4 regions of the Halobacillus sp. BAB-2008 genome follow, and region 2 is predicted to be linked to each of the others. Evidence: riboswitches for the same ligand, from Rfam matches in the RefSeq annotation. Region 2 holds a riboswitch; each other region holds the start of a gene.
What was found. Region 2 has a riboswitch for thiamine pyrophosphate ahead of thiW (energy coupling factor transporter S component ThiW). Riboswitches for the same ligand answer to the same signal wherever they lie in the genome.

Region 1 (2,179 bases), on a different contig from region 2:
AACCTATCCCTCTTCCTTCCCTCAAGCTGTCCAGAGATACGATTTCCACTTCCTCCTCACTCTCCACGTATGTGATGAGACCGATAATTTCTCTTTTTTCCCCCACATATGTGAACCCATCTAACTTCCTGCAATCGTAGATCCCGCTTGATACGATCATATATGGACTGTCCCAGTTATCCTTAAAAAAGGAATCCCACTTTCCCTTAGCTGTCTCCTGTTTTTTGTATATATTCATGAAAGTGCTCCGTACTTTCTCATCTACTCCCAATCTCCTTCAGAAACAGCGATTTATTTTTCGGGGATACTTTAATGGACTCCGCTGTTCCATAGTGAATTTCCAGGCGGTCAAAGGAAAGGGCAGGTGCCTGAAGTATATCTTTCACTTCCTCCACTCTCCTGATTTGGTCAAGCGGTACACGCTTCCGGAAAGGACCGTAGACGATTTTCAACTCCTCGTGATCGATGATATATCGTGTCCCAAAATATATCCAGCCGACGAGCGCACTTATAACAACTGCAAAGATCACCTTGGCAATGTAAGAATTCGAAAGGCCGGGAATCATAAATACCCCCCACTCCAGGCCGCCTATCGCATCAATAAGTACCACTCCCATTACCAGAACCAAGAAGACGGATAACCACTTGCTTTTCTTTGACGTGAATCGAAGGGATTGCTGATTGCTCATACCATCTCTCCTTTATGGAAATTTTATACTACTACATTCTACGACCGGACCCCTGCATACGTTTCAAGAAAAACAACCATTTACAAAAATTAAAATATTCGCTAAGATGAAGGCATCCAAGACAACTGCATAACGTGGAACTTGCACTGGGGGAGCTGCATTTGCGGCTGAGAGGTTTATCCGACCCTTAGCACCCGAACTAGATAATACTAGCGTGGGGAAGTGCAGCCTGACTCTCGCGATCAGACTTCTTTTTTGGCTTTTCTTTTCGATTGTTGGACTGCATTCCCATGGAATGCAGTTTTTTTGTGTTTAAAAAAGGAGGAAATTAAATGACTCAAGTATGTGGAAATTCAAAAATTGCCGGCTGCTCTTTTTCTGTCCATCCTATGTGTAATGACTTTCAGGATATGATCATGACAAGCCTTCAACAGACCGACACATCCAAAGTATGGATGAAAACGGATCATGTTACGACGACGGTTCGCGGACGCTTGGAACACGTCTTTGACGTAGCCAAAGCCGTCTTTCACCATACCGCCGTCACAGGGGTTCATGCCGCATTTCAGGGGACGTTTTCCATCGGCTGCCCGGGCGATTCTACTGGTGATGTGTACCTGGATGAAACATCTAACGTGATGAACAGGAATACAGCAGCTGTCAAACAGGCGGTGGCAGCTAAGTTTTCTCTATACCCTTTAGGTGGAGGTAAGTATATGGAAACGATTTACGAAAAGATTGAAAGGATGAGAGAACAAGGCATTTCTGTAACACCTGCCCACTATTCTACCAGGCTGGAGGGGGATATCCACGACATCTTTCACGGTTTGGAAAACGTGTTTAAGGAAACAGAAGCCGGTGGATCCTCCCACACCGTGATGACTGTGAGCATTTCTGCAAACAGCCCATCTAAAAAGGAGGAGGAGGAATGAAGAACTGGAAATTAAAAGAAATCGTCGTCATGTCTGTACTTGCCGTCGTATTCGCTGTTGTTTACTTAGCTTTTCTACCTGTAGGCAAAGTTCTGTCCGGATTAATGGGTCCGATTGGATATGACTTCATATATGGAATATGGTTCATTGTCTCCATTATCGCCGCCTACATACTAAGGAAACCAGGCGCTGCATTCTTATCGGAAACCATTGCCGCCACTGTGGAAATGCTGCTCGGGAATGCGTCCGGACCGATGCTCATTTTGACAGGCGTCATTCAAGGACTTGGGGCAGAGACCGCCTTCGCCATCACCCGTTATAAGAGTTACCAACTCCTTACACTTATGCTCTCCGGTATGATGGCTGCCGTGTTCAGCTTTTTCTGGGAATATTTCCGCCTGGGGTACAGCGCCTTAAGTACGGATTACGTAGCAGCTATGTTCATCATTAGACTTCTAAGTGGAGCTCTCATCTCCGGGCTGGCAGGAAAAGCAATTGCCGATGCCCTTGCCAAAACAGGAGTGCTGTCAGGATTTGCTCTGGGTAAAGAACGTCGTA
Region 2 (2,179 bases):
TCGATTCAGTCAAGGATATCAGCAGTCTTTATTCGGTTATCCAAGCGTCGCTTGTTCCACTTGCCAAATGAGCAAAAGCCGGGGGAATCCCCGGCTTTTTATTCATCTTCTACAAGCACTTCCTTCTCCGGTCCTTCGTTTTCCTTAAGAACAATCTGCCACTGGTCATCGTCTTCATCAAATAGAATTTCCGCCACGGCAACAATTTTGTCATCTTCTACATCGGTTAGAGCGGAAGCCAAGGCTTCGGAGGTCGTCAATCGGGCCCCTTCTACTTCACTCATCTCCACTTCGGAAACCTTATCGGCAGGTGCTTGTTCTGGAAAACTTTCTTTAATGGGGCCGTCTGTCCAAACATCTACATACTTACCTGTCCATTCGTTGTCCGGAGCTTCAGACACCCACATCGCCCGCCCTTTGTCTTCTGACTCTGTAGTTGGAGTGACGACAAGGATACTGGATCCTTCCTGTTCCATCACATAACCGCTGATTTCTGCTTGCTCCGGAGGCGCCTCTGCTTCCGTTTCCTCATAATCCGAGCCGGCTGGTGCAGAACTGCACCCCGCCAAAAGAATCAAACAAGCGGCCCCCATCATTGTCCAGATGTTTCTCATTGTCATTCTCCTCTCTAATACAGATATTATTCAGAATATTGCACATGACAGAAGATACGAACTTTGTTATCATAAGATTCAACCAAGCAAATAGTACGATTCAACTACTAGGGGGGCCTTGTTACAGGCTGAGAGGAAAGCGTAAAGCTTTTCGACTCTTATGAACCTGATCTGGTTAATACCAGCGGAGGGAAGTAGTCAGACGAACGAATAGTTATTCATCGACTGTCTATGATCCGAGTCAGGTCCTCTCCAGGACCTGGCTTTTTTATTTTCCTATGGAAGGGGGGAATGTATTGAACCGTACACGTTTATTGACTATTATGGCACTGTTTGTTGCCATTGGAACATTCGGAGCACAGCTGCTCTGGTTTCCGGCAGGCATCGCGAAGGCATATCCTGTCCAACATGCGGTAAATGTCATGGCTGCTGTGATGCTTGGACCGCTGCCTGCTGCTGCCATTGCTTTCTGCATCGGCCTGCTGCGATTTCTTTTAGGGCTAGGAACACTGTTGGCTTTTCCTGGTGGAATGGTCGGAGCATTATTTGCTGGTTTGTTTTATCGGATATACAAACGGAAAGGGGCAGCTGTAGTCGGCGAGGTGATTGGAACTGGAATCATTGGAGCATTACTCGCCGTTCCACTGGCTGGATTCGTCATGGGCAGTGCGGCCGGAGCGTTTGCCTTTGTTCCTTCTTTCTTCATCAGCAGTCTGTCAGGAGCTGCCATCGGCTGGTTTGTGCTGTCACGTATCAAAGCAGAACAACTTCTATTACAACCATAATACACGGAAACTGCTAGGGGCGCGAATTATCGCTGAGATAAGGATTATCCTTTGTCCCTCAACACCTGATCTGGTTCGTACCAGCGTAGGGAAGTAGTCTGGACCTCTGCAATCCTCTAGTAGCTTCCGAATAACCCAGGGAGGCACCACTATGTCATTCTCCACTCAATTAAGAAAAGAAAATCAGGACGTGTTTGAAGCTATTTTTCACCATCCATTTGTTGAAGGTCTCGGAAAAGGAGAACTTCCGAAAGAAGCTGTCGCTCATTATGTGAAAGCGGACTTTGAATATTTGAATGCATTTATGCATGTGTACGGCATTGCTGTTTCCAAATCACCAAAAAGAGAAGATATTGAGCTCTTCAATGACCAGATCAACTTTGTGCTCCACAGTGAAGTGCATCCCCATAACAACCTGTGCCGATATATCGGTAAAGAATATGAGGAACTGCAGGGTTACCCGCTGCCACCGACAGCGGACCACTATATTAAACATATGCTCTACCATGCGCATATGGGCAGTATTGGAGAAATTATTGCCGCCTTACTTCCATGCCCCTGGACATATCTCGAAATCGGTAAAGAACTAACGAAAGCCTATCAACCGGACGAAAATCATCCGTTCTTTGATTGGATCGATTTCTATGCAGAGGAAGAAATAGGCGGATTGACAGGACAGCTTTGTGAGAAGCTTGATGCCTATGCAGAGCAAGCTTCAGACGAGGAGAAGAATAAGATGCGTGAAGCTTTCCGAAAGAGCTGCCAGCTGGAATTATCCTT
Region 3 (2,179 bases), on a different contig from region 2:
GTCTACCTGCTGTGGAAATTCATTTGGATCACTCTCCAAATGCCTGCGCATTGCTCTTGCCGTCATTTGATCCGTACCCGGAGCACGGCCAAGTCCAAGGTCGACTCGTCCCGGAAATAGTGTTTCCAGCGTTCCGAACTGCTCGGCGATAATCAGTGGTGCATGGTTTGGAAGCATCACACCCCCGGAACCAACGCGGATCTCAGACGTATGGTGAAGGACGTGACTGACAGCGAGAGCCGTAGCAGAACTTGCGATGGCGGGCATGTTATGATGTTCTGCCATCCAGTATCGGTTGTAACCGAGCTTTTCTGCGTGTTGGGCTAAGCTTATCGTATCTTCAAAAGCCTGTTTCGTAGACCTGCCTTCTTTTACACTGACAAGGTCAAGAACGGATATTTTTGTATCGGAAAAAGATGTATTCGTCATATCGTTTACCTTCTTTCTTTAGGAAAATCCTATAGCATATCTTAACAAGATTATTTCGTGTTTCAAAATGTTTTGTTTCTCTATTATTTACGGGACTAAAATACTGGTATATTATAACTAGATATGGGTGTTTTTTAAGACAGAGAAGATAAGGGGGACGAAGCATAATGAAAAATTTTTTGAACCGGTGGCTTGGCAGGAAACGTTGTGTGATATGTGGACGTAAACCAGTGGATCCATCGCGGTATTACAATGATGAAGGCAGGGCTGTCGTCGTTTGCCGGACGTGCGTTACCTATGCAGAACGGAGAGCATTCAGGAAAAGATGACGGAGTACCTTGCAAAAATATGGTAGACGGAATTTTCAATGTATTGTAGGATGAACACATGCATTACAAAATCAATAAGCACATGCACTAGGGGTGCCTTTAAGAAAAGGCTGAGATCGAAGTGATACTTCGGGACTCTTTGAACCTGAACTGGCTCAAACCAGCGGAGGAAAGTGGCGGCTATATCAAAACAATCACGCTGCACTCACGTGTACGTATGTTCAAGTATGCCACTTTCCTTCTGGAAAGTGGCATTTTTTATTGGGGGGAACAAAGCTATGAAACTTTTAGCCGTTACAAAAGACGAGATGGATCCCGTCACCTTGAAGAGTATAATTCCAGCCATTGATCCGTATGTCGACACTGTCATTTACCGAGATAACTCAAAGTCTTTGGTGGATTATGAAGCTGCATTTAGAGACTTGATGGATGTCTCTGATAAGTGGACGGTTCACAAGCATAGTGGAATTGCAGATCGTACGGATCGAAGCGTCCATTATCCAGAGAGGTGTATGGATGATCTTAAGGTAGGAACAGGGAAGGTTAGAGGGGTTTCCGTTCACAGTTTGGAATCAGGCAGAACAGCACAGAGGGCAGGCGCGGACTATGTTCTCTTCGGTCATATATTTCAGTCGGACAGTAAGCGGAACGCGCCACCCAGGGGGATAAGCTCGTTGATGGAGCTTACCGGAGGGTTGGCTATTCCTGTTTTCGCTATCGGAGGGATTCAGCCACAGCATATATCTCTGTTGCGGAAGGCAGGAGCAGCAGGCGTGGCTGTGCAGTCGGGTATTTTCGGCGCGGAGGATCCAATTTCGGCAGCAGAAAATTATCGGGAGGCGATTCTTTCATGAAGAACCATTGGGATACGGTAATCGTTGGTGGAGGCATCATCGGTCATTCTATTTCTTATCACCTTAGTAAGGCAGGGGCCGATGTGTGTGTGCTGGATAAAGGTACAGGTGGCAGACGAGCGACAGGGGCTGCTGCAGGGATGCTGGGGGTCCACACGGAAAACCGGACGCCGGGACTGTACCATGAATTTTGTGTCAAGAGCAGAGATATGTATAACGAATTGCAAACAGAATTGTACCAGTGTTCCGGAATCGACATTCAGCTGACTACAAACGGTATGCTCCAAATCGCTTTGGATGAGAGGGAGGCGAAAGAACTGCAGGAGAAGCAGCAATCTTTTCCCTCTCTCTCCTGGCTGGACGATCGAGAGATGAAAATCCGTCATCCGTGGGTTAAGTCCTCCGGGGCTTTATGGATTCGGGAGGACGGCAACGTAAAACCGGAAAAAGTGGCTGAAGCGTTCAAGCGAGGCGCACGGTCATTCGGAAGCACCGTTAAGGATGGGTGCTTCGTCATCCGCATAAGGAAGAGCGGACAAGGATATGAGGTGACGACGAATGAAGGAG
Region 4 (2,179 bases), on a different contig from region 2:
TGAAAACGAGTACGATAAATATAAGAATGACAATCAACCAAAACCGCTTCTTTCTAAAAAGCTTCTTCATTTCCAGCCCTCCTTTTATGTAACCAGTGCAATGGTATATACACTTCTACAGGAAGCATGAAACCCATATGCTATAAAATAGGGTCTCCCTCCCTATAAAAAATAGAAAAGCATCGTGCCGGAGCACGATGCTTTTAGTGGTTAAGGATTCCTAGGAGCGGGATGGGAACCTTGTATTATTCTTGTGTGAGCAGCTTCGGACGCTGCAGAAAAAGAATGATGAGGACGATACTGCTCAATACGAATGCAGGCAGCATATACCCCCCGTTATAGACGAGCGAATACAGCCAGACCGGCTGTCCTTCCGGCGCGAACTCCCCGTAAAAGACGATCCCTGCGAGAAAATGTCCGAAGAAACGCAGGAGACTCCCGACAAAGCAGCCGACAATGATCCAGCCGACGATCGCTTTTTTGTTTTGTTTCCGTACCGCGTTCCATACCGGCTTTGCCGCGACACCTGCAAGTCCGATGACACCGAAAGCTACGAAGTAATCAAGAAACGTCTGAAGAGGTGTCATGATGTAAGCACCGGTTAAGATTTGATAGGCCCCGAGCAGCAGCCCGGTGGCGACTCCGCCTTTGATTCCCCAACGGAAAGCGATGATGAAGACAGGAACCATCGCGAGCGACACAGAACCACCCTGTGCCCACAATTTGAATGAAAGAAATGGAATGATGTCCAAAAGCAGTGCCAAAGCAGAGAATATAGCTACTTCGACAAGAAATAATACACGACGATTTCTCATCGTTATCTACCCCCAATAATTGAAGACAAAAAAAGCAATGCCAAAAAGGGAAGCTTCCTGATGGAGGAGTCCCTTGTTGAGCATTGCACCATCAAAAAAGCCGCCATCCCTGCGCCAGTGCTAACTGACAGGTTCGAAGGGTCTGGACACAGCGTCCACTCTCAGCCGGAGGCTCCCCTTGAAGGCTTTATACCGTTTACTTTTCTTGATTTGTCTTCTATTATAGTCGAAACCACCCGAAATTACAAAGGCCTTTTATTTCCCGGGGAATGCTATTTCGTATTTGTGTACGTCTGGAAAAACTCCAGACTGCGCTCGATGATCAAGTCTTTATCATGGTCGAGCGTTGCGACGTGATAGCTGTCATCCAAATGAATAATTTCTTTATGCTCGGAAAAAACCGTTTCAAAGATCACCTCGGAATTGTTCGGGGGCACGACATGATCCTCCCTTGAAACGAAAACGACGATCGGACAATGAATGCTGCTTAATAGATCCCTGGTCTTCCCCATGAGCATCGACAGCTCTTTAATCGATTTTACCGGTGTCCGATCATAGCCGAGCTCGTCACTTTCCGGATCTTTAATATCCGATCCAATCGCTTCAAGAAAGCGCTCCTCTGTGCTCGAGCTGTTCTCAAGCACCGGGATATCGATTGCTGCATTGATCGGGATGACGCCGGCGACCTTCTTCTTCCCTGCCACATATAAAGCAAGCGTCCCTCCCATCGACAAGCCGACGACGAAGATTTTTTCACAACGCGCTTCCAGCCAGTCAAAGGCTTCCATGACCGATTGAATCCAGTCTTCATGACTCGTGGACTCCATGTCCTCCGGCGTGGTCCCGTGCCCCTTCAGTCTCGGACAGACGACGGTATACCCGGCGCGGCCATATGCTTCAGCCAGCGGCCTCATACTTTGCGTCGTTCCTGTAAATCCATGGGATACCAGGATCCCTACCTCATTACCCTCGAACCGTATCTCTTCTGCCCCACTCATCACTGCGGTCATTTCGTTTCCTCCTGTTCGTTTTCCCTTTTCCTAAAACCGTCGTCAGCACTGCTTTCTCCAATATTCTCCAAGGCATGACCCGTTTCAGAAATACGTTGAACTTCACTTTCGCTCCGATTGGAAAGCGCAGCTTCCGTATTCTGTCCTGCTCGATCAACTCGGTCATCAATGCAGCTACATCCGACGGATTTTCGCGGCTGTCTCCATTCAACGCATTCCATAGTCCTTTTATGTAATCAGCATAGGGAGAATCAGGGTCATGGACAGCGTCCGGGAGTTCCATTCCGGCTGACCATATATTCGTTTGGTACGAGCCCGGCTCTACAAGAGCAACATCGATGCCGAATGGCTGGA

Region 1: another riboswitch for thiamine pyrophosphate. It lies ahead of D479_RS17690 (YkoF family thiamine/hydroxymethylpyrimidine-binding protein); the one in region 2 lies ahead of thiW (energy coupling factor transporter S component ThiW).
Region 3: another riboswitch for thiamine pyrophosphate. It lies ahead of D479_RS20010 (thiamine phosphate synthase); the one in region 2 lies ahead of thiW (energy coupling factor transporter S component ThiW).
Region 4: another riboswitch for thiamine pyrophosphate. It lies ahead of thiT (energy-coupled thiamine transporter ThiT); the one in region 2 lies ahead of thiW (energy coupling factor transporter S component ThiW).

The regions. Positions count from the first base shown of each region.
Region 1 is NZ_ANPF01000087.1:36,994-39,172, reverse strand. Features, by position in the region: gene D479_RS17700 (GNAT family N-acetyltransferase) at 1-238, opposite strand, end outside; gene D479_RS20020 (PH domain-containing protein) at 258-689, opposite strand; TPP riboswitch at 828-927, shown strand; gene D479_RS17690 (YkoF family thiamine/hydroxymethylpyrimidine-binding protein) at 1,022-1,621, shown strand; gene D479_RS17685 (ECF transporter S component) at 1,618-2,179, shown strand, end outside.
Region 2 is NZ_ANPF01000045.1:2,218-4,396, forward strand. Features, by position in the region: gene D479_RS10645 (Fic family protein) at 1-71, shown strand, start outside; gene D479_RS10650 (DUF3221 domain-containing protein) at 99-614, opposite strand; TPP riboswitch at 714-824, shown strand; gene thiW (energy coupling factor transporter S component ThiW) at 911-1,399, shown strand; TPP riboswitch at 1,405-1,508, shown strand; gene tenA (thiaminase II) at 1,551-2,179, shown strand, end outside.
Region 3 is NZ_ANPF01000080.1:48,641-50,819, forward strand. Features, by position in the region: gene D479_RS16740 (LLM class flavin-dependent oxidoreductase) at 1-429, opposite strand, end outside; gene D479_RS20830 (hypothetical protein) at 597-758, shown strand; TPP riboswitch at 838-947, shown strand; gene D479_RS20010 (thiamine phosphate synthase) at 1,037-1,612, shown strand; gene thiO (glycine oxidase ThiO) at 1,609-2,179, shown strand, end outside.
Region 4 is NZ_ANPF01000051.1:59,363-61,541, reverse strand. Features, by position in the region: gene D479_RS12140 (phospholipase D family protein) at 1-70, opposite strand, end outside; gene thiT (energy-coupled thiamine transporter ThiT) at 246-815, opposite strand; TPP riboswitch at 905-1,004, opposite strand; gene D479_RS12130 (alpha/beta fold hydrolase) at 1,088-1,825, opposite strand; gene D479_RS12125 (SDR family oxidoreductase) at 1,779-2,179, opposite strand, start outside.